One region of the Proteus sp. MB838 genome, then DNA from elsewhere that is predicted to be linked to it. Evidence: riboswitches for the same ligand, from Rfam matches in the RefSeq annotation. Region 1 holds a riboswitch; each other region holds the start of a gene.
The links. A riboswitch is a leader RNA that binds a small molecule or an ion and turns the genes downstream of it on or off. The one in region 1 is predicted to bind thiamine pyrophosphate.

Region 2: another riboswitch for thiamine pyrophosphate. It lies ahead of thiC (phosphomethylpyrimidine synthase ThiC); the one in region 1 lies ahead of thiD (bifunctional hydroxymethylpyrimidine kinase/phosphomethylpyrimidine kinase).
Region 3: another riboswitch for thiamine pyrophosphate. It lies ahead of thiB (thiamine ABC transporter substrate binding subunit); the one in region 1 lies ahead of thiD (bifunctional hydroxymethylpyrimidine kinase/phosphomethylpyrimidine kinase).

Annotation. Positions count from the first base shown of each region.
Region 1 is NZ_BAABMO010000006.1:60,296-67,665, forward strand. Features, by position in the region: gene ACYUCW_RS04210 (amino acid permease) at 1-741, shown strand, start outside; gene pagP (lipid IV(A) palmitoyltransferase PagP) at 842-1,480, opposite strand; gene ACYUCW_RS04220 (hypothetical protein) at 2,098-2,742, opposite strand; TPP riboswitch at 3,067-3,155, shown strand; gene thiD (bifunctional hydroxymethylpyrimidine kinase/phosphomethylpyrimidine kinase) at 3,206-4,003, shown strand; gene fbaB (class I fructose-bisphosphate aldolase) at 4,056-5,105, opposite strand; gene yegS (lipid kinase YegS) at 5,155-6,048, opposite strand; gene trhP (prephenate-dependent tRNA uridine(34) hydroxylase TrhP) at 6,357-7,370, opposite strand, start outside.
Region 2 is NZ_BAABMO010000043.1:17,130-24,499, reverse strand. Features, by position in the region: gene ACYUCW_RS15360 (HU family DNA-binding protein) at 1-255, opposite strand, end outside; gene ACYUCW_RS15355 (YjaG family protein) at 446-1,036, opposite strand; gene nfi (deoxyribonuclease V) at 1,111-1,779, opposite strand; gene hemE (uroporphyrinogen decarboxylase) at 1,772-2,845, opposite strand; gene nudC (NAD(+) diphosphatase) at 2,934-3,719, opposite strand; gene ACYUCW_RS15335 (HAD family hydrolase) at 3,867-4,547, shown strand; TPP riboswitch at 4,592-4,714, shown strand; gene thiC (phosphomethylpyrimidine synthase ThiC) at 4,846-6,798, shown strand; gene thiE (thiamine phosphate synthase) at 6,782-7,370, shown strand, end outside.
Region 3 is NZ_BAABMO010000035.1:9,186-16,555, forward strand. Features, by position in the region: gene ACYUCW_RS14155 (DNA polymerase II) at 1-1,155, opposite strand, end outside; gene thiQ (thiamine ABC transporter ATP-binding protein ThiQ) at 1,236-1,937, opposite strand; gene thiP (thiamine/thiamine pyrophosphate ABC transporter permease ThiP) at 1,930-3,510, opposite strand; gene thiB (thiamine ABC transporter substrate binding subunit) at 3,510-4,523, opposite strand; TPP riboswitch at 4,588-4,679, opposite strand; gene rppH (RNA pyrophosphohydrolase) at 4,792-5,322, shown strand; partial or broken gene ptsP (phosphoenolpyruvate--protein phosphotransferase) at 5,331-7,370, shown strand, end outside.

The sequences.
Region 1 (7,370 bases):
CTTGAGCTGGTGGGGATCACCGCCGCAGAAGCAGAAAATCCTAAAGTAAGTATCCCCAAAGCAACTAACCAAGTTGTTTATCGTATTTTGATTTTCTATATTGGTTCATTGATTGTACTGCTTTCTCTTTATCCTTGGACCCAAGTGGTGAAAGGAGAAAGTCCTTTCGTACTTATTTTCCATAATTTAGATAATTTTGTTGTTGCCCATATTTTAAATGCGGTGGTTTTAACCGCGGCATTATCTGTCTATAACAGTGGCGTTTATTCTAATAGCCGGATGCTGTACGGTTTAGCCAAACAAGGCAATGCACCGCATTCATTATCTAAGGTTAATAAACGTGGTGTACCTGTTATTTCTTTGGGGTTATCTGCGATAGCCACATCACTCGGGATCTTGGTTAACTATTTACTCCCTGATCAAGCTTTAGAGCTATTAATGGCATTAGTGGTAACAACATTAGTGCTTAACTGGATCATGATCTGTTTAGCAAACTTAAAATTCCGTGCAGCTAAAATTAAAGAGGGTGTAGAGCCTTCATTTAAAGCACTTTGGTATCCTTATGGTAACTATCTGTGTTTAGCCTTTTTATGTATGATTTTGGTCATTATTCTAATGATGCCAAAAATTAATATTTCCGTTATTTTGATGCCATTTTGGGTAGGCTTACTCTGGATAGGTTTTAAGATCTCAAGAACTAAAAAATCGCTGACAACCACACAAGCAAGGCAAGATAGTTAAATTATCTTGGCTAAGTTAGCCTAAGCGAAAGATAAGAAAAACGCGATATTAAAAAAGTGACTCTAAAAAGGGTCACTTTATTTTTTATTAGGGCAATCGATCACTGCCAACGTAACCAAGCAAATAAAACATTACCGTTATTATAGGTTCCTGGTACATAAGTCGCCTGTAATGATAAGTGTCCATAACCGACTGACACTAGCGGTAGAGGTAATGGCATAGGAATATAGTTATACTCATGACGAGCAGTCACACTTAAGGTAAAGCCCGCCCCCATGCGAAAACCCTCTCTATCTCCACCGGGATACCACATTTTTTCAAAACCATAGCCCATAATAGGTTGTACACGATTATTGGAATCCATAAAGGCCATAGCATATAAGCCATGCCAATCACCCTCATTATCATAACGATATTTACCCATACCAAATCCCCAAGGCGTTTCGTTATAACGATTGGTTTTTTCTTTATCGTAAGTAAAACGGTTATGCCAAGTCCATACCGGTAAATAGTAGTTATATTGGTCATTATCCCAAGTTTGGGTAAGATTACGTTTAAATTTTCCCCAATAGCTTTCCTCATTTTTTTCTGAGAAAGTGTTCTCTGCTGGCTGAGGTTTTTTTGTCGTAATAGTCTGAGGTGTGTTTTGCGTATTTTCAGAAGCAAAAGCAGGTGCTGTTAACGTAACTGAAAACAGTGTAGCTGCTAATAGGCTAGAGTGAAAATAGGTAGATGACATATATAACTCCGAATACGGCATTGCGGTGGTTCTGGTAATGTTAAAAAAATTTGTGTCATAGTGTTATTTAATTAGTGAAATATTCAGATAAGAGCTATCCGAAATTGAACTATTTTAATAACATTATATTTAATTTCAAATGGTTACAAAGAGATGTATCTCAGTTGCTCCCATTTAAAAGATAATTATTTATAGTATTAGTTAATATAATTGAGGATTTATTAAGCTTAATAATGATACATAATTTATTAGATTTTAGAATAAAACAAACTAAGTAAGATAATAACGATTAAATATTATCTAAAAAACATTATAACATAATATAACGATTACATATCCATCGGTTTTTTTATCGCATATTGAAATATTAATATAACGTTAATAATGAATAGTGTTTGTTATATGGGCAAAATTGCAAAGGAGCAGGATAATAGAGTAATTAATAATGAGAGTTAAATAAAAAAAGCAAAAAACGAAGATGTGTTTATAAAGTGTTTAAGTTTTATGGCTGCTGGATAAAGTGATCACTTCACTATAGCACCCCTAAAGAAGGGGTAAATCTGTGAGTTATGAGTAACGAGGGGAAAACCCACAGATTTTAAGAAAAAATCGTTTAATTATTGAGATAACGGTTCTTTACTAATAACTAATAGTCGATGAGTATGAATATCGCGATCTTTTTCCCAGCAAAAATCTTCCCATTTTTCATAAAGTTCATCAGTGTTATTTAGTTTAATAAGAGGCCGCTCTTCTTCAGTTCCATCAGAAATATAAATGTATAAATTGGCTTTAAAAGCCCAGTCAATCATTGTCTCCCAGAATCGTTTACCAGCGCCCGTTTGTTCTTCATCAGAGACAACGATATTATAATTTTCGAGTAAATAATTAAAAAATGCCCTAGGAATAGCTCGGGTCACAGTACTATGTTCTTCAGCAACCGTGCGCCAAACTTTGACTTGTGTACATATAGTTTTGGTATACACAATGTCTTTACGAAAAATAACTTCTACCAGATAAACGGTTTCAAAAGGAACCGTTGTCGTGATCAAACGATATTGATTTCGTTTTAATGATTTTACAAAACGATATCCTACGGGAATGTTATATTGAGGTAATTCAAAATCTTGAACCCCCTGTTCAAGAAATTCTTTTGTGTGCTCGATATTTTTAGAGTGAATTTTTAATTTCGCATTAAAATCTGCATCAGGAATAAGATAAGGCATTGATTGTCCATTTTGTTGTTGCGATGGTTCATTTTTCATTTAGCCCCTCCGCATATCAGTGGTGGTCAAGAAATGCATTATAAATACCTCATTTAGCAGATTATATATCGATTGTCGTTAAAATGAGCAAAATATTTTATTTTATGCTTATCATTGTTTTATGTTGAGAATATATATTCAAGATTGATAGCTAATAAAATATAAATCATCGAGCCTGCCTCTATTATAGATAAGCTAGATTAATTTATCTTCTAAAATAGAAAAGTTAACTTAAAGCACGTTAAGTGAGCTGATAAAGGTTGTCACTATCAAACTAGCTTCTTTATCTTCTGCATGCGATACTCTTGTGGCTTATATCATATAAGCTTTGGCTCGGGGCGCCTATTGGCTGAGATGAACCCGTATAACCTGATCTGGATAATGCCAGCGTAGGGAAGTCAAGGTCACTGTGCTGATTAACAGAGCCCGACTTTTCTGTAACTGGTAAAGGAGGAGTTAATCAGTGAGATATAACGCGTTGTCTATCGCCGGCACCGATCCGAGTGGTGGGGCGGGGATACAGGCTGATCTGAAAACATTTTCCGCACTGGGTGTATATGGCACAACAGTCATGACTGCACTGGTAGCGCAAAATACCTGTGGTGTACACTCTGTCTATGATTTATCCCCTGATTTTGTCGCAGCACAATTAGATGCGGTACTTTCTGATGTCAGAATAGATAGCGCTAAAATTGGTATGCTTTCTAATGCCAGTATTATTGATGTTGTTTGCGATAAACTGCAGCAATATCCCATTCCTTTTGTCGTACTTGATACTGTTATGCTTGCCAAAAGTGGCGATCCACTGTTACAACCTGATGCTATTGATAAAATGTTCACTCAGTTATTACCCCGCGTTGATTTGATCACGCCAAATCTGCCTGAGGCGGCAGCACTATTAGGTTGTGATATCGCGACAGATGAAACAACTATGAAACAACAAGGTGAAGCATTACTTTATCAAGGTTGTCAGGCGGTATTGATGAAAGGGGGCCATTTAAGCGAGAAAGAAAGTCCTGATTGGTTATTGACCCAAGATGGGCAATGGCGATTTACTTCGCCGCGCATCAATACAAAAAACACTCACGGTACGGGATGCACACTTTCAGCCGCTTTAGCTGCTATTCGTCCTCAAGTTTCTGATTGGCAAAGTTGTGTTAAACAAGCAAAAGCCTATTTACAGCAAGCGTTAGAACAGGCAGACAGTTTAGAGGTGGGACAAGGTTTCGGCCCTGTACATCATTTTCATCGCTGGTGGTGATATCAAAAAGCCCCTATTAAAGGGGCTTCAATGCGTAATTTAATCGTAAAAATTAAGCAATAGTCACAGATTTATCTAAATAGACATCTTGTACGGCATTAATTAGAGCAACACCGTCTTTCATGGATTTCTTAAAGGCTTTACGACCTAAGATAAGCCCCATGCCTCCAGCACGTTTATTAATGACTGCAGTACGTACTGCATCAGCAAGATCGTTATTACCCGATGCTCCACCTGAGTTAATTAATCCTGCACGTCCCATATAGCAGTTAGCTAATTGGTAACGCACTAAATCAATGGGGTTTTCGCTCGTCAGTTTAGTGTAAACACGCTCATCAGTATGACCAAAACCAATCGCTTTAAAGCCACCGTTATTTTCAGCCATTTTCTGTTTAACAATATCGGCACCAATGGTTGATGCTAAATGGTTGGCTTGACCTGTTAAATCAGCACTTGCATGGTAATCAACCCCATCTTTCTTAAAGGCTGGATTACGTAAATATGCCCATAATACGGTAACCATGCCTAATTCATGGGCACGTTCAAATGCCATCGAGATCTCTTCGATTTGGCGGCGGCTTTCTGGAGAACCAAAATAGATAGTCGCACCTACAGCAACAGCCCCCATTTCAAAGGCTTGTTCAACACTGGCATACAGCGTTTGGTCGTATTGAGTTGGATAGCTTAATGTTTCGTTATGATTAAGTTTTACCAAAAATGGGATTTTGTGTGCATAACGACGAGAAACAGAAGCTAGAACACCATAGGTGGAAGCAACACAGTTACATCCGGCTTCAATGGCAAGCTCAACAATATTTTTGGGATCAAAATAGAGTGGGTTCGCGGCAAATGAGGCAGCGGCAGAGTGTTCAACACCCTGATCGACAGGTAAAATAGAAAGATAACCCGTTCCTGCTAAACGACCATGGTTAAACAGGGTTTGCATAGAACGCAATACGGTATTAGGGCGATTGTTATCAATCATCACACGATCAACAAAGTCAGAACCTGGCAGGTAGAGATTTTCGCTTGGGATGGTTTGGCAGCGATGTTCCAATAATGAGTTAGCATCAGCACCTAACAAACTTACTATATCAGTCATTACTTACTCCAGTTCACGATGAGATGATAGTGATTGTCATTTATCTACATTAAGATAACAAGTCACATTGGGGCGGTAACCGGCAGTGGATCGCTTCAGGTAGTACAATAAATTCAAATTTATCCCCTAAAAGGGGTTCACCATCTAAATTAAATACCATTTCATGAGCCGCACTAATAGTGACCCAATCACTTTCTCGCTCAATAATTTTGTCATTTTTCTTACGATCGAACAGACTGGTTAATAGAGAAGGAAGCAATTCACGGGCTTCAACAAGGGTAATATTGAGTTTATTGTCATTAATCAGTGCTTCGGGGCAAAGTTGTTGTCCACCTCCCGCTTGGCGTCCATTACCAATACCGATAATTAAAGCTTCACCTTTCCAATGAAAATTTTCAGCTTCAACGGTGCATTGATCCGCTTTTAAGGTATCAATACGCAATAAACCATTAATAAAATATGCAGCACCACCTAAGGCGGATTTTAGTGCTTCAGGGGTTTCAGTGGTGATCTTGGTACCAAAGCCACCTGAGGCCATATTGATAAAGTAATGTGTTTTGTTCACATTAATAATATCGACAGGAACGGCGCGACCTTTAATCGCTAAACTGAGCGCTTTGTCCATCTCTAATGGGATTTGTGCACTGGTGGCAAAATCATTTGCAGTCCCTAAAGGGATAATGCCTAACGCGGGGGGCGAAGAGGGGGCTAAACGAACCAGCTCAGAGGCGACATTGTTGATCGTACCATCACCCCCTGCGGCGATAATGGTTTGCGCTTGAATATGTAGTGCTTCTTGCACAAAGCGTTGAATATCACTTGATTCCCATGTCACTCTGACTTGGATATCATTACCTTCCTTGCGTTGTTGATAAACCGCTTGTCGCAGAGCCTCATTGCCTGAGTTTTTTCCATTGATAATCAGCAAACTGATTTGGCCCATCAATATGACTCCTTAATTAATATGACTTATTTAAAGATAATGGATATTAGGCGAATTACCATTTTTTTTACAAAGTATCACCAAAGCCAAAAGCAATTTACGTTACTCAAAAAATAATAATAAAAATAGCGGGGGATAAAAAAAGAAAAGGCAAATCCAAGGGAGATTGGATTTGCCAAGGAGGTGGTTCCTAGTCTTACTGTATTCATTCTAGTTCTTTATTTTTCGAAATAGATAATACGGCAAATGAATAGGTATTGATGTGATCTATCTTTGAAATTGACCACATCAAATCAGATAATGATGATTTACTTCACTTCTACCGCATCAATTTTATGAGGTTGACGGGTTGTCGTTCCTGGCAGATTACGAATAAGCAGTGCAAAGTTTAAATCAACATCGTCAGGAACAGGTAAATAAACCACATGGCCATTACCCGGAGCAACATCTGTCGGCTGTTGTTTTTTATTAAATAACGCATCTAAAGTGAATTGAATATTTCCTGTTGGTGTCATTAGCTCTAAGCTATCACCTAAGATAAATTTATTTTTAACATCCACTTCAGCTAAACCGTTAACACGTTTACCTGTAAATTCCCCTACAAACTGTTGTGTATCTGATACAGAATAGCCGTATTCATAGGTTTGGTAGGCATCATGGGTATGGCGACGTAAAAAACCTTCGGTATAACCGCGGTGTGCCAAACCTTCTAGCGTTGTCAGCAGTGTTGGATCGAAAGGCTTACCTGCAACAGCATCATCAATAGCACGGCGATACATCTGTGCTGTGCGTGCGCAATAATAGAAAGATTTAGTACGACCTTCAATTTTCAGTGAATGTACACCCATCTTAGTTAATTGCTCAACGTGTTCGATAGCGCGCAGATCTTTTGAGTTCATAATATAAGTACCGTGTTCGTCTTCGAACGCAGTCATATATTCACCCGGACGTTTAGCTTCTTCAATTAAGAACACTTTATCAGTGGGGGCACCTACACCTAACGTTGGCTCAACATTTTTTACCGGGATAGGTTGGTACTTCTCGACAATATTCCCCACTTCATCTTCTTTGCCTTCTTCAACTTTGTATTCCCAACGGCAGGCATTTGTGCATGTACCTTGGTTTGGATCACGTTTATTGATATAGCCTGATAATAAGCAACGACCCGAATAAGCCATACACAAGGCCCCGTGAACGAAGACTTCAAGCTCCATATCAGGGACTTGTTTACGAATTTCTGCAATTTCGTCAATAGATAGCTCACGAGAAAGAATAACGCGAGTTAAGCCCATTTGACGCCAGAATTTTACGGTAGCCCAGTT
Region 2 (7,370 bases), on a different contig from region 1:
CAGTGCTTTACCGGCAGTAAATGCAGGAACGTTAGCTGCTGCAATTTTAATTTCTTTGCCAGTTTGAGGGTTACGACCAGTACGCTCTGCACGGTGATTCACTTTGAATGTACCGAAACCAACTAACTGGACAGAATCACCTTCTTTCAGAGCACCTGTTACTGAGTCGATAAACGCTTCAATAGCAGCTTTTGCCTGAGTTTTTGTCAGATCCGCTTTTTCAGCAACTGATTCGGTTAATTCAGCTTTGTTCATAAAATAGTCCTTAAAGTATGTTTTATCGTTTGAAAAACATCTGGTGAAAAAACTTAATTCATCTTTTTTAGAGAGTCAGTTAAGCAAAACACCTGAGCCACTTCTTTTCGTACCCAATGTAGAACATACACGGGGGTAATGTGAAGTCTTTAAACGTCGCTTTTCAAGCACTAAATCACGTTTTTCTGATTTAGTGCGTTAATTCTATACCGATATTGCTCATTCCAGATTCGCGCAGGTCTGTACGCAGACCTTTTATTAGTTCAATATCTCTTTCTTCGCACTCAACAAGTAGGCGATAAATTTCCCATTGAATATCGAACTCTTCAGTGACCGCAGCAAGAGATTTTAATTCTTCTTCAGACATTTCTCTTTCTGCTTGTGTCATTTCAAGTGTAGCAACAGTTCCAACCGAAATTTTGCTCACTTCAATAGCATGACTGAGTGACTCACCACTTAAACGAGAATGAATAAGCTCACTCAGTGCCACACAGGCGTCGATTGCAGGATAGACACCATAAATATCAAACTGAGATGCATCAGGAATAGCTTCTTCTAATTTCTCTAATTGAGAATCAAAATTCACCTTCGCATCTTTTACCGTTAAAGTTTCCCAAACTAGATCGAGAATACGACGATACAGGGTTGGATCAGTAAATCCTGTTTCGCGACAAAATACCTGATAATTTGGATACATTCTCTCACACAGGCACGCCATAAACGTTAAGTGTTGCCAACTTTCAAGCTTTTCTAAACGTAAATGGATTGGGTTCTTCAACATTAGTGATTACTCATTTTCTTAACTTAGCCGCAGTTTACCTGAAAATTGAAAATATCCACATATTTACCGCCGATTTAGAGCTTATTCTTATTCAATTGCTCAAATAATCGCCTATTTGAGGCAATACCATCGGCCCAACGAGTCGGTTCAGGTAATCGATATCCATTTATACAGCGTTTTACCCACGCTAATGCACTCTCCATACTCACTTTATAGCCTGGAGAAATATATAAAGGTTTACATCTTTTTTTACTACGATAAATCCAACCTAACTGCTCATCCTTATCCATTAATTTTTCCGTACTTCCTACATCGTCGTCTAATTTTTTATCATCACCACATAAACGACTTTTTGCCACACCGATGGTTGGAATATCGGCTAAGAGTCCAAAATGACTTGCCACCCCTAACCGTCTAGGATGTGCGATCCCTTGACCATCAACAAAAACAAGTTGCGGTTTTTGCTTGATGCCCTGCCAAGCTTCTAATAACGCGGGACACTCACGGAATGAAAGGAGTCCGGGAATATAAGGTAGTAATGTTGCAATACGGGCTATTTGATATTCAACAATTTCAAAGGAGGGATAATGCATAACAACAATAGCGGCACGAGTGACCGCACCGCTATTTTCAAATCCGACATCGGCACCTGCAATATAAGTTGGTGCCATAAATTGGTCGGTTAAGATAATCTGTTGAGCTTTCTCTGTCTGCTCTTGGCGTAATTGCTGAGTATTAATCATTATCCTGATGATAAGGCTTCGATAGACGGTGAACCGCATCAATAAATGCTCCAGCATGCGCTGGTGGAACATCTTGATGAATACCGTGCCCAAGATTAAAGACATGACCAGTACCTTTGCCAAAGCCAGCTAAAATCGTAGCGACTTCTTGTTCTATTCTTGCTGGTGGCGCATACAACATAGAAGGATCCATATTACCTTGTAAGGCAACCTTATCACCGACTCGACGGCGAGCATCTTCGATATCAATCGTCCAATCAAGTCCTAATGCATCACAACCTGTGGCTGCCATCGCTTCTAACCAACGCCCACCACCTTTAGTAAATAAGGTGACCGGAACTTTTCTGCCCTCATTCTCACGAATAAGACCATCAACAATCTTATGCATGTATTGTAATGAGAACAATTGATAATCGCGTCCTGTTAGCACACCTCCCCATGTATCGAAGATCATGATGGATTGTGCCCCTGCTTTAATCTGAGCATTCAAATAAAGGATAACGCTATCCGCCAGTTTATCCAGTAATAGATGCAGAGCTTGTGGCTCGCTATACATCATTTTTTTAATTTTTGTGAACGCCTTACTACTTCCACCTTCAATCATATAAGTAGCTAGTGTCCATGGACTACCTGAAAAACCAATTAATGGCACATTACCTTGCAATGCATGACGAATAGCACGTACCGCATTCATGACATAACCTAGTTCATCTTCCGGATCAGGAATAGGTAATTTTTTTATATCATCAAGGCTATTTATCGGTGTTTTAAAACGAGGACCTTCCCCTGTTTCAAAATACAGACCTAATCCCATCGCATCAGGGATAGTTAAAATATCAGAAAATAGAATAGCGGCATCTAAAGGAAAACGTCTTAAAGGCTGTAAGGTAACTTCGCATGCCAATTCGGTATTTTTGCACAATGAGATGAAGTCTCCCGCCTGTGCTCGTGTTTCCTTGTATTCAGGAAGGTATCTGCCTGCCTGACGCATCATCCAAACAGGGGTGACATCAACAGGTTGGCGCAACAGCGCACGTAAATAGCGGTCGTTTTTCAACTCACTCATGTCTAACTCCATTAATAGTAATAGGGCCGCAAAATAGCGTGTAGTGTAACATGTTGGAAAAATAACAGTTGGCAGACAACACCTTTATTTAGCTATTTTCTTCATCTTGTCTAATATTCGCTATCGTATCTTCTATTAAACGTCGCGCAATAGTATCAGAAGGTGGTATTTGTGGTAACTCATCATAGCGATACCATGCTGCACTGATTAATTCCGAAGGATCATGTCGTAACTCTCCCCCTGCATAATCGGCAAGAAAACCCATCATAAGAGAATGAGGGAAAGGCCATGGTTGTGAAGAAACATAACGAATATTGCGAATATGAATATGACTTTCTTCAAAAACTTCGCGAGCTACCGCATCTTCTAAGCTTTCCCCTACTTCAACAAAACCAGCTAAAACGGTGTAGAGTGGTGAATGTTTATGCCTAACATGGTGTGCTAATAGAATTTTATCTTTATTACGAATACCAACAATAATACAAGGTGCTATTTGTGGGTAATAACGCTCATGACAGTTATCACATAAACATGCCCATTCACTCTCACTATGGCGCATTTTAGCCCCACAATAGCCACAAAACCGATGAGAACGATAAAATTCAGCAAGTTGAACACCACGACCGACTAATTTAAATAACTTTTCATCTTGAGATGCGATAAGCCTTGGTGAACACATATCGCTTTCCATTTTGTCATAAATCAGCCAGACGTTTTCTCCTTGCCATTCCCCAACAATTTTGGCTTGTTTACCCACAAGTCCCCAATCTGTTGCTAAACCAAATGGAAGTTCACCTTTGGGTAACCAAACTCGGCCACCTAGGCTGACTGTCCACCAGCCTTTTTCACCACCTGTTAGCGTATATAAATGCATAGTAATAATTCTATCTTAGTTAATGATATACAATAGAGGATACTCTCTTTCACAAGAGCCGCTCAATGAATTATGTCGCTACGCCAAAATTCATCTATACCTCCATGGTAAAAATATAAATTATATTTATAAATAAGGTTCACTCGAATGACAAACATAACGAAACATAAGATCGCTATTTTTGATTTAGATGAAACACTGTTAGCCGGAGATTCTAGCTGTTTATGGACAAATTACTTGTGGGAGAAAAAGAGAGTCACTGATCCTGCTTTTTTAGCTTTAGATAAACAAATGATCGCTGACTATTACGCAGAAAGGCTCAATATAAATAAGTACTTACACCAACATTTATCTTATTTTAATCAGCATAATATTGAAGAAATAAATCAATGGGTTACTGATTTTACTCATACCATAATCAAGCCATTGCTCTATCCTCAAGGCATTAATACTATAAACCTATACCGACAACAAAATATCCCCGTTATCATTATCTCTGCAACTATGTCTTTTCTGGTACATGCGATTGCAAAACAACTTAATGCTGATATTTCTATGGGCATTGATATGCAGATAAAAAATAATCATTATACAGGCCATATTGAGGGTATTCCTACCTTTAGAGAGGGTAAAGTCACTCGACTCAATCAGTGGAAAGAACAAAATAACATTAACAACTCTTATATTTATTTCTATACTGACTCAGCCAACGATCTCCCTTTATGCTATCAAGCAAATGAGGTTATCACCATTAACGCCGATGAAAGATTAAGCCAAATAGCAACAGAAAAAGAATGGCAACAGTGCTACTGGCAGTTAAATAAATAATCATTATCGGGCTTGTAGTTTTTAAGATCTTTAATATACTGTGGGCATTCTTGTCGGAGTGCCTAGTGTTTATAAGGCTATTTTTAACACAGGCTGAGACCGTTAATTCGGGATCCGCGGAACCTGATCGGGCTAATACCCGCGAAGGGAACAAGAGTCATTCGACCTTTAGATAGCTTCATTGTGTCTATTTTTTACACTCTTATCTGTCGATACTCCCTGCGACCTCCAGACAAGCATTTTTCTCAATATTCACCCGACAAGCCTTGTGCTTGATTGATATTTATTAGGAAATGCTATGTCCAAAAATCAAACTATCTCTATTAAAGATGTTTCGCCCACTGCGAATAAACAGCGCCCACGTAAAGAACAACGCGATGCAGCGCAATCCTTTATTAGCACTATTCAAGGTATTAATTTTCCCAATTCAAAACGTATTTATATCACTGGTACTCGTTCAGATATTCAAGTGCCAATGCGTGAGATCCAACTTGATAAAACCCTGATCGGTGGCTCAAAAGAAGATCCTATTTTTGAAGAGAATGAACCTATTCCAGTCTATGACACTTCAGGGCCTTATGGTGATCCAACTTCTCAACTTGACGTTAATCTTGGCTTAAAAAAAATTCGCCAACCATGGATTGATGCGCGTAATGATACCGAACCTCTTTCACACTTAAGTTCTGATTTCACTCAACAACGCCTTACTGATGCAGGATTAGAACATCTACGCTTTCCGTTAAAACCCAGCCCTAGAAAAGCGCTAAATAATAAGAGAGTGACGCAATTACATTACGCTCGCAAAGGTATTATTACGCCAGAAATGGAATTTATTGCCATTCGAGAAAATATGGGGCGAGAACGTATTCGTAGCGAAGTATTACGCCAACAACATGCCGGATTTAGCTTTGGTGCACATTTACCTGACAATATTACGCCTGAGTTTGTACGCCAAGAAGTTGCCGCCGGCCGTGCCATTATTCCTGCCAATATCAATCACCCAGAATCTGAGCCGATGATTATTGGCCGTAATTTCTTAGTTAAGGTGAATGCTAATATCGGCAACTCTTCGGTTACCTCATCTATCGAAGAAGAAGTAGAAAAACTGATTTGGTCAACACGTTGGGGGGCCGATACGGTAATGGATCTGTCAACTGGACGTTATATCCACGAAACACGTGAATGGATCATCCGTAATAGCCCAGTCCCTATTGGTACTGTTCCTATTTATCAAGCTCTCGAAAAAGTTAACGGTATTGCAGAAGATCTCACTTGGGAAATGTTCCGTGATACTTTATTAGAACAAGCGGAACAAGGGGTAGATTACTTCACTATCCATGCAGGTGTCCTATTACGCTATGTTCCTATGACCGCAAAACGTTTAACGGGCATTGTCTCTCGTGGTGGATCAATTATGGCGAAGTGGTGTTTATCACACCATAAAGAGAATTTCCTCTATACCCACTTCCGGGAGATTTGCGAAATCTGCACCGCTTATGATGTTTCATTATCATTAGGTGATGGTCTAAGACCCGGCTCTATCCAAGATGCTAACGATGAAGCACAGTTCGCTGAATTACATACCTTGGGTGAATTAACAAAGATTGCTTGGGAATATGATGTACAAGTCATGATTGAAGGCCCGGGTCATGTACCAATGCAGATGATACGTCGCAATATGACGGAAGAACTAGAGCATTGTCATGAAGCCCCCTTCTATACATTAGGCCCTCTAACAACTGATATAGCACCGGGCTACGATCATTTTACTTCCGGTATTGGCGCTGCAATGATTGGCTGGTTTGGCTGTGCCATGCTCTGTTATGTCACTCCGAAAGAGCATCTCGGACTCCCCAATAAAGAAGATGTGAAACAAGGTCTTATTACTTATAAAATCGCCGCCCATGCTGCTGATCTTGCCAAAGGACATCCCGGCGCGCAAATACGTGATAACGCCATGTCTAAAGCCCGTTTTGAGTTTCGATGGGAAGATCAATTTAATCTAGCACTTGATCCTGAAACTGCCCGTCAATATCACGATGAAACCTTACCTCAAGCATCGGGGAAAGTCGCTCACTTCTGCTCTATGTGTGGACCTAAATTCTGCTCAATGAAGATAACACAAGAAGTGCGTGATTATGCAGCAGGTATGGAGCAGATGTCGCAAGCCTTTAAAGCCCATGGTAGTGAGCTATACCACAGTGCAGAAATAGCCAGTTCCGAGGTAGCTGATAATGAACAGATCCTCTAATTCGGCTTTTGCCCCAACCGAAAAAAAGTTGGGGCTTTACCCTGTTGTCGATTCTATTGAATGGATTGAGCGCCTGTTGAAAATAGGTGTAACAACGATCCAATTACGCATCAAAGATAAACAGCCCAAAGATGTTGAACAAGATATAATCACTGCAATCAAATTAGGTCGTGAGTATAACGCAAGATTATTTATCAATGATTATTGGCAACTCGCCATTAAACATCACGCTTATGGTGTTCATCTTGGACAAGAAGATCTCGACATTGCCGATCTTGATGCTATTAAACAGTCAGGTTTATGCCTTGGTATTTCCACCCATAATGACACTGAACTACAAAGAGCAAAAAGGTTACTTCCCTCTTATATTGCTTTAGGGCATATATTTCCAACGACGACGAAAGATATGCCATCAAAGCCACAAGGTTTAAGAGCACTCAAACATCAAGTAGAACAAACTCATGATTTTCCAACCGTTGCTATTGGCGGGATCTCTCTAGAAAAAGTCTCTGATGTCGTAGCAACTGGCGTTGGTGGAGTTGCTTTAGTGAGTGCAATAACAAAGGCATCAG
Region 3 (7,370 bases), on a different contig from region 1:
ATGCATTGAGGGTAAATAGAGGTGAGTAAATGCTGCGACAGAGCCACCACTTCTATCTGCTGCCAGTCCTGTTACACTGGCTCTTTCTAATAAGAATTCCATTAAGTGTGTGGTATCAAAGATACGATTAACCAAGACACAATCTTGCCAGTTATAATACGCTAAGGCGGGCTTATCCTCTTTAAAACGGCGATTGATTTCGTCCATTCTGGCATAAGGTGTATCAATCGCTTTCCCTTCCCCTAACAGTGTTTGAGCAACTGACTCTAGGCTAAAAGAGGGAAAATTCCATGTCGCCATTTTTAAAGCATCAATACCATCAATAATTAAACGCCCTTGTGCTGAGGCAAAAAAGTGCCCCGCTTTAAAACCATGTTCACGCCACTCTAATGGGGTATTTTGTCGTCCTAATAATAAATTGATCCCGTAACGCTGAGCATGGGTATGCAAGATACGCAAATCAAATTGAATAAGATTCCAACCAATAATTGCATCAGGATCGTACTCTTGCATCCAAGCATTTAGTTTTTCAAGGAGTTGTAATCGACTACTTACATAGCACAGACGATAGCCTTCAGGTTGTTGGCTTTCTTGAACTTCTGGGAGGGTGTCACTAAGCATAAAAACAACGTTATCACCGCAACCGGCTAATCCAATAGAATAAAGCTCACCAAACTCACTGGTTTCAATATCTAAAGAGACGGTACGTAATGTAGGACGATAATCACTGGCAGGTTTTAGCGTGACAGTATGACTATTTTGATAACGAAACCATACAGGCGCGGTGATAAAACGCTCCATCATATAGCGTTCATGTGGGCGGATATCGGCTTCATATAGGCGAATATTATACTGTTTTAATTGCTGTTCAAGCTGGGTAAGTTGGCGGTATTGTTTACAATAAACCCCCAAAACAGGTTGTCTTTCAAAGTCTTTTAACGCCAGAGGACGAATATCAATATCGCGATTATGACCAACCACTGAGCGTAATATACTTTCATTTTGTTGGGCAACAAAACCAATAGCATACTGCTTTGCAACCGTGACTTTACGCGGTCCATTTTCTGTCGCCAACCAATAGGAGACAGCGATACCTTGTGGGGTATCACTCCAATGGCGGGTAAGAATAAAGCCTTGCTCTGTGTGGTATGTCATAAATAATACATATCAAGTAAGTGAAGATATGTTTATTATAGTTAAATTAGTGGTTATTTATACAGCTATATTTCAATAGATTAATTAAAAGGTATCCCTAAAAGCAGTGATTGATCCACTTCGCCTTTGATTAATGACGCTGTATTTCCATCATAGACAATGGTGCCATTATCAATAACAAGCGCTCTTGGTGCGATTTTATGAGCATCTTCTAAGCTGTGAGACACCATGAGTAAAGTGAGATTTTTTTCATCACAAATTTGTTCTAATAATGTCAGCATTTCGATACGTAATGCGGGATCAAGGGCGGAAAAAGGTTCGTCTAACAATAAAATAGGCTGTTCACGTACCAGACAACGGGCAATTGCCACTCGTTGACGTTGACCTCCTGATAGCTGTGAAGGTAAACGCTCTAGATAATCACTTAAAGAAACCTGTTTGGCTCGACTTTCTAATAGTGCTTTCTGTGCCACAGTGAGCTTTAGCCCTGGATCTAGCCCTAAACCAATATTTTGTCTTACCGTGAGATGAGGAAAAAGATTGTTATCTTGAAATAACATCGAGATAGGGCGTTGGGCAGGGGCTGTTTTGGTATGATCTTTCCCTTTTAAAAATAATGAGCCTGACTCTGAGGGCAGAAAACCCGCTATTAAGCTGAGTAATGAGCTTTTACCTGCACCACTGGGACCTAAAATAGCAATACGCTCCCCCGCTTTTACCGTTAAATTAAAGGTCAGATGTTGGTGCTCATAGGTATAAGAAAGCTGCTCTAACTTAATCATAGGATTTTCCTGAAACGCGTTCGATAAGGCTAAAAAGCGTGAAACATAACAGCAAAAGGAGCATCGCGGTGACAGCGCCATCTTGTGTGTGATAAGCACCGATTTGCTGATAGAGGTAAAAAGGTAATGTTCTAAAAGTTTCATTTCCAAATAAGGCAACAATACCAAAATCACCAATGGAAATGACACAAGCAAAAGCCAGTGCTTGTGATAGTGGCTTTTTCAAAGCGCGTAGCTCTATCCAACGTAGACGATTAATACCTCGCAAATTAAGGGAAGCACATAATAGATTATAGCGGGCTGCAATATCATTCATTGGGTTTTCAAGTACTTTTAAAGCATATGGAATAGCCATAAGCGCATTAGTGAGGATCACTAAAAGATAGGGGGATTCAGGTAATCCGGTTGTGCTGTTTAATAATAGAAAAAAGCCCGTCGCTAATACAATGCCCGGCATAGCTAGAATAATGAGTCCACTCATTTCCAGCGCTTGTCCGGCCTTTTTAAAATGGCGTAAGCGTAATTCTCGACTACTCCAGAGCAACATCATCGTTAAAATAACACAAAGTCCCCCAGCGCCAAGTGCAATAATTAATGATGTTGTAAAGGCTTGCCAAAGTACCGGCTGTTGTAGAACACCTAATAATTGACTGTTTAAGCCATCACTTATCACCGCTAATAACGGAGGAAGTAAAAAGAGCATAGCAAGTACGATAATTAAACTATCCGTTATTTTATTGATTAATGAGTCGCTAGGATCACGCCAGCTTAGTTTTTGATGACTACCGACAAAGAGTGTTCCCTTTAATTTTTGGCTAACAAGTACTAATCCTAAGCAGCAAAATAGCTGAATTAATGCTAATAGCGCTGCACGATGTAAATCGTAGTCATAACTTAATGCTTGATAAATTGCCAATTCAACAGTTGTTGCCGCAGGCCCACCTCCCAGCGCTAATACAGTCGCGAAACTTGCAAAGCAGAGCATAAAAATCAGTGATGCAGTAGGCAGGATTTGTCGCCATAAATAGGGCCACTCGAGAAAACGAAAACGTTGCCAGCCATTCATTCCCAATTGTGATGCTAATTGGCGTTGCTCGGTAGAAATACTTTCCAAGGCTTGTAACAACATTCTGGTAGCCAGTGGCATATTGAAAAAAATATGTGCGAGTAAAATGCCTTGTAAACCATAAGGCATAAAATGGTAATCAATCCCTAACCATTGGCATATTTGAGCCAGCCACCCCATGCGACCATACACAGTTAAAATGCCAAATAGCGCCACTAACACCGGTAGAACTAAACTCATTGCACATAAGCGTAAAAAGAGCGTTCTGCCAACAAACTGGCGTCGATAGAGCGCTTTTGCTAACCAAATTGCCGGTAAAATGGAAAATAGCGCGGATAAAAATGCTTGCCAAAAAGTAAAGCGCACCACATGCCATAGGTAACTATCAGCAAAAATAGTCGATAAATCACCACTTGGCGCGTTAAACCATAAAGCACCGAAGGAGAGAAGGGCGACGGTAAGTAATAATCCCGAGGCACATAGCCCCGGGATAAGCCATTTACCCATTAGCGGCTAACCGCAGATTGCCAATTACGTGTCCATGTTTGGCGCTCTTTGGCTACCACATCAGCATCAAATTGTAATGACTTTTGCGGTTTAGGCATAACGGAGTAGACCTCAGGTAGTGGCATATCAATAACAGGATACATCCAATTAGTGGTTGGGATGGTTTCTTGGAAAGCGGGGGTTAGCATAAATTGCATAAATTGCTGAGCTAATTCTGGCTGTTTGCTGGATTTTAGCTTGGCTGCAACTTCTACCTGTAAATAGTGTCCTTCATCAAAAATAGCAGCCGCATAATTGTCTTTTTTATCAGCCAAAATATGGTAGCCCGGAGATGAGGTGTAACTAAGCACAAAATCCCCTTCTCCTTTCAAGAATAAGCCATAGGACTCACTCCAGCCTTTGGTTACTGTCAGTGTTTTATTCGCCAATTTTTGCCACTGCTCAGCGGTATTGTTTGGATACAGTGATTGCATCCATAACATTAAGCCTAAGCCGGGGGTACTGGTACGTGGATCTTGATAAAGGATTTTCCACGGCTGTTGGCTATTTAACAACTCATCCATGCTTTTAGGGGGATGAGTAATACGATTTTTATCGTAAATAAAAGCGAAATAACCGTAGTCATAAGGCACAAAAGTGTCATCAGTCCATTTTTCAGGTAATGCCAGTTTTGATGTATCAATATTGCTTGGTGCAAAAAGTCCGGTCTGTTTTGCCGCATGAATAAGATTGTTATCTAGCCCTAAAATAATATCTGCCTTACTTTTACTCCCTTCCATACGTAAACGATTAAGGAGAGAAACTCCATCCGAAAGGGCAACCAGTTTTAGCTCACAATCACATTGTTGTTCAAATGCTTTTTTAATTGCCGGACCAGGCCCCCAATCCGCGGTAAAAGAGTCATAGGTATAGACGGTAAGTGTGGGTTTGGTTTGTTGTGCATTTGCGGCAAAAGCACTGAACAAACCTAGTGCACTGAATAAAAGAGTTGAACGAAGAGAATTTATTAACACGCTATTTTCCTCAGTAAAAAGTCAAGTAGGATCTGAGGAGTGAGGAGGCAAATGAGTTATTATTGCGCCATCCTGACTCAAATCCCTACGCCAGTATTAGCTGGATCAGGTTCCACGAGTTTTTCTCAGCTTAAAAAAGCACCCCGTTGAGACATTCCCATTGTAGATAAATACTCACGTTGTGCAAAGTCTGTTGATAGTGGTTTACCGTTTGTGGGTAGTATGAAACAATGAGTTATCTTTCAAGTTTGGTTATTGAGGTAGTCTGGTGATCGATGATGATGGCTACCGCCCGAATGTGGGGATTGTAATTTGTAATCGGCAAGGGCAAGTGCTTTGGGCCCGTCGCTATGGACAACATTCATGGCAATTTCCTCAAGGGGGAATTAATCCTGGAGAATCACCAGAACAAGCCATGTATCGTGAGTTGTTCGAAGAAGTTGGATTAAGTCGTAAGGATGTTAAAATCCTTGCCTCCACGCGTAACTGGTTACGTTACAAGTTACCTAAGCGTTTGGTGCGTTGGGACACAAAACCTGTTTGTATTGGACAAAAACAGCGTTGGTTCCTTTTGCAGTTAACAAGTAACGACAAGGACATTAATGTTCAGCAGAGCAAAACGCCAGAGTTTGATGGTTGGCGTTGGGTTAGCTATTGGTATCCTGTTCGTCAAGTCGTCTCTTTTAAACGAGATGTATATCGTCGCGTGATGAAAGAGTTCGCACCAGTAGTTATGCCATTACAAGAACAAGTGTCTATGTCTCGTCCTTCCTATGGATATCGCCGTAAAAGGTATTAGATAACACTATGCTGACACGTTTGCGGGAAATTGTAGAAAAAGTGGCTATGGCAGCGAGTCTGCCAGAAGCACTTGAACTACTAGTGAAAGAAACGTGTCAAGCCATGCACACGGATGTGTGTTCTATTTATCTTGCCGATATTCCTCATCGCTGTTTCTATTTAATGGCCACAAAGGGATTGAAAAAGCCGAAAGGACGTGCCGTCAGCCTCTCATTTGATGAGGGGGTGGTGGGTGAAGTAGGACGTCTTTCTGAGCTGATTAATCTGGCTGATATTCGTGAACATCCTAATTTTACCTATCTGCCACAAGTAAAAGAGGATGATCTGCGCGCTTTTCTCGGCGTGCCCATTGTCTATCGTCGTCAGTTACTTGGGGTGCTGGTGGTTCAGCAAAAAGAGCGACGCTTATTTAATGAAAGCGAAGAATCTTTTATGGTGACACTAGCCACCCAATTAGGGGCGATATTGTCGCAAGTGCAAACGAAAGGATTATTTGGACAATATCGTCAAAGCCGTATTAAAGCCCTATCCGTTTCTACGGGGTAGTGATGGCATATGGTTGGCAAGAGATGTCTCAGCCAACCTTAGATCATGTTTTTAAAGCAAGTGCACTGGATATAAAAAGTGAATTAAACCGATTAACGGTCGCCTTAGAAGATGCGACATCGGAGTGTCGCCGTTTTAGTAAGCGCTTTATGGCAAATTCACAAAAAGAGAGTGCGGCTATTTTCGATCTCTATTCGCATTTACTTAACGATCCCCAATTAAGACAAAAAATGACTGGGGTTATACAACAAGGCTATGTTGCTGAGTGGGCAGTAAAAGTGGTGATAGAGAAGTTTTCTGCACAGTTCTCAAGTCTTAAAGATAGTTATATGCGAGAACGAGCTTCAGATTTAAAAGCATTAGGTCAGCGCTTACTATTTCATTTAGATGATGATCTCAGTACGACAAATACATGGCCAGATCGCTTTATTCTTGTGGCGGATGAGCTTAGTGCCAATCTATTGGCTGAGTTGCCAGAACAACAACTGGCAGGGGTGATAGTTCGTGATGGTGCGACTCATTCACACTCAGCGATTTTAGTGCGAGCAATGGGGATCCCTGCCATTATGGGGGCAGATATTCAACCGGAGCTACTTCACAACCGAATGCTGATTCTTGATGGTTATCGTGGTGAGATTTTTATTGAACCAGAACCCTTTATCATGCAGGAATATCGGCAAATTATTGATGAAGAAAGAGTATTGAGTCAACTTGCTGAAGAGCAGCTTGAACAGCAAGCGGTATTAAAAAATGGTGAATCCATCAGTGTGCAATTAAATGCAGGGCTAAGCATTAAATATGAACAACGTATTAGCGTTGGTATAGATGGTGTCGGTCTTTATCGCACAGAAATCCCTTTTATGTTACAAAGCGGTTTTCCTTCCGAAGATGAACAAAAAAACCGTTATCGTGAAATCTTATCATTTTTTCCCAATAAACCCGTCGTACTACGTGCTTTAGATATAGGTGCAGATAAACAGCTTCCTTATATGCCGATAAATGAGGAGAACCCTTGTTTAGGGTGGCGGGGGATCAGAATATTACTTGATCAGCCAGAAATATTTCTGATCCAACTACGAGCGATGTTAAAAGCTAATCTTGAATTTAAAAATTTGAAAATATTGTTGCCGATGGTGACAAGTATTGATGAAATTGAAGAAGCGAAAGCATTGTTACTAAGAGCATGTGCTGAAGTTAGCCGAGAAATGAAATGCGAATGCATTCTACCACCTGTGGGGATCATGCTTGAAGTCCCCTCATTGGTCTTTATGTTACCGCAATTAGCACATCGAGTAGATTTTATCTCGATTGGTACCAATGATTTAACGCAATATTTACTTGCAGTCGATCGTAATAATACCCATGTAGCACTGCTCTATGATAATTTGCATCCTGCATTACTGCGTTCGCTTAATATTATTGCTTTAGAATGCCAACGTTATCAGTTACCAGTCAGTGTTTGTGGTGAAATGGCGGGTACGCCGATGGGGGCATTGCTAC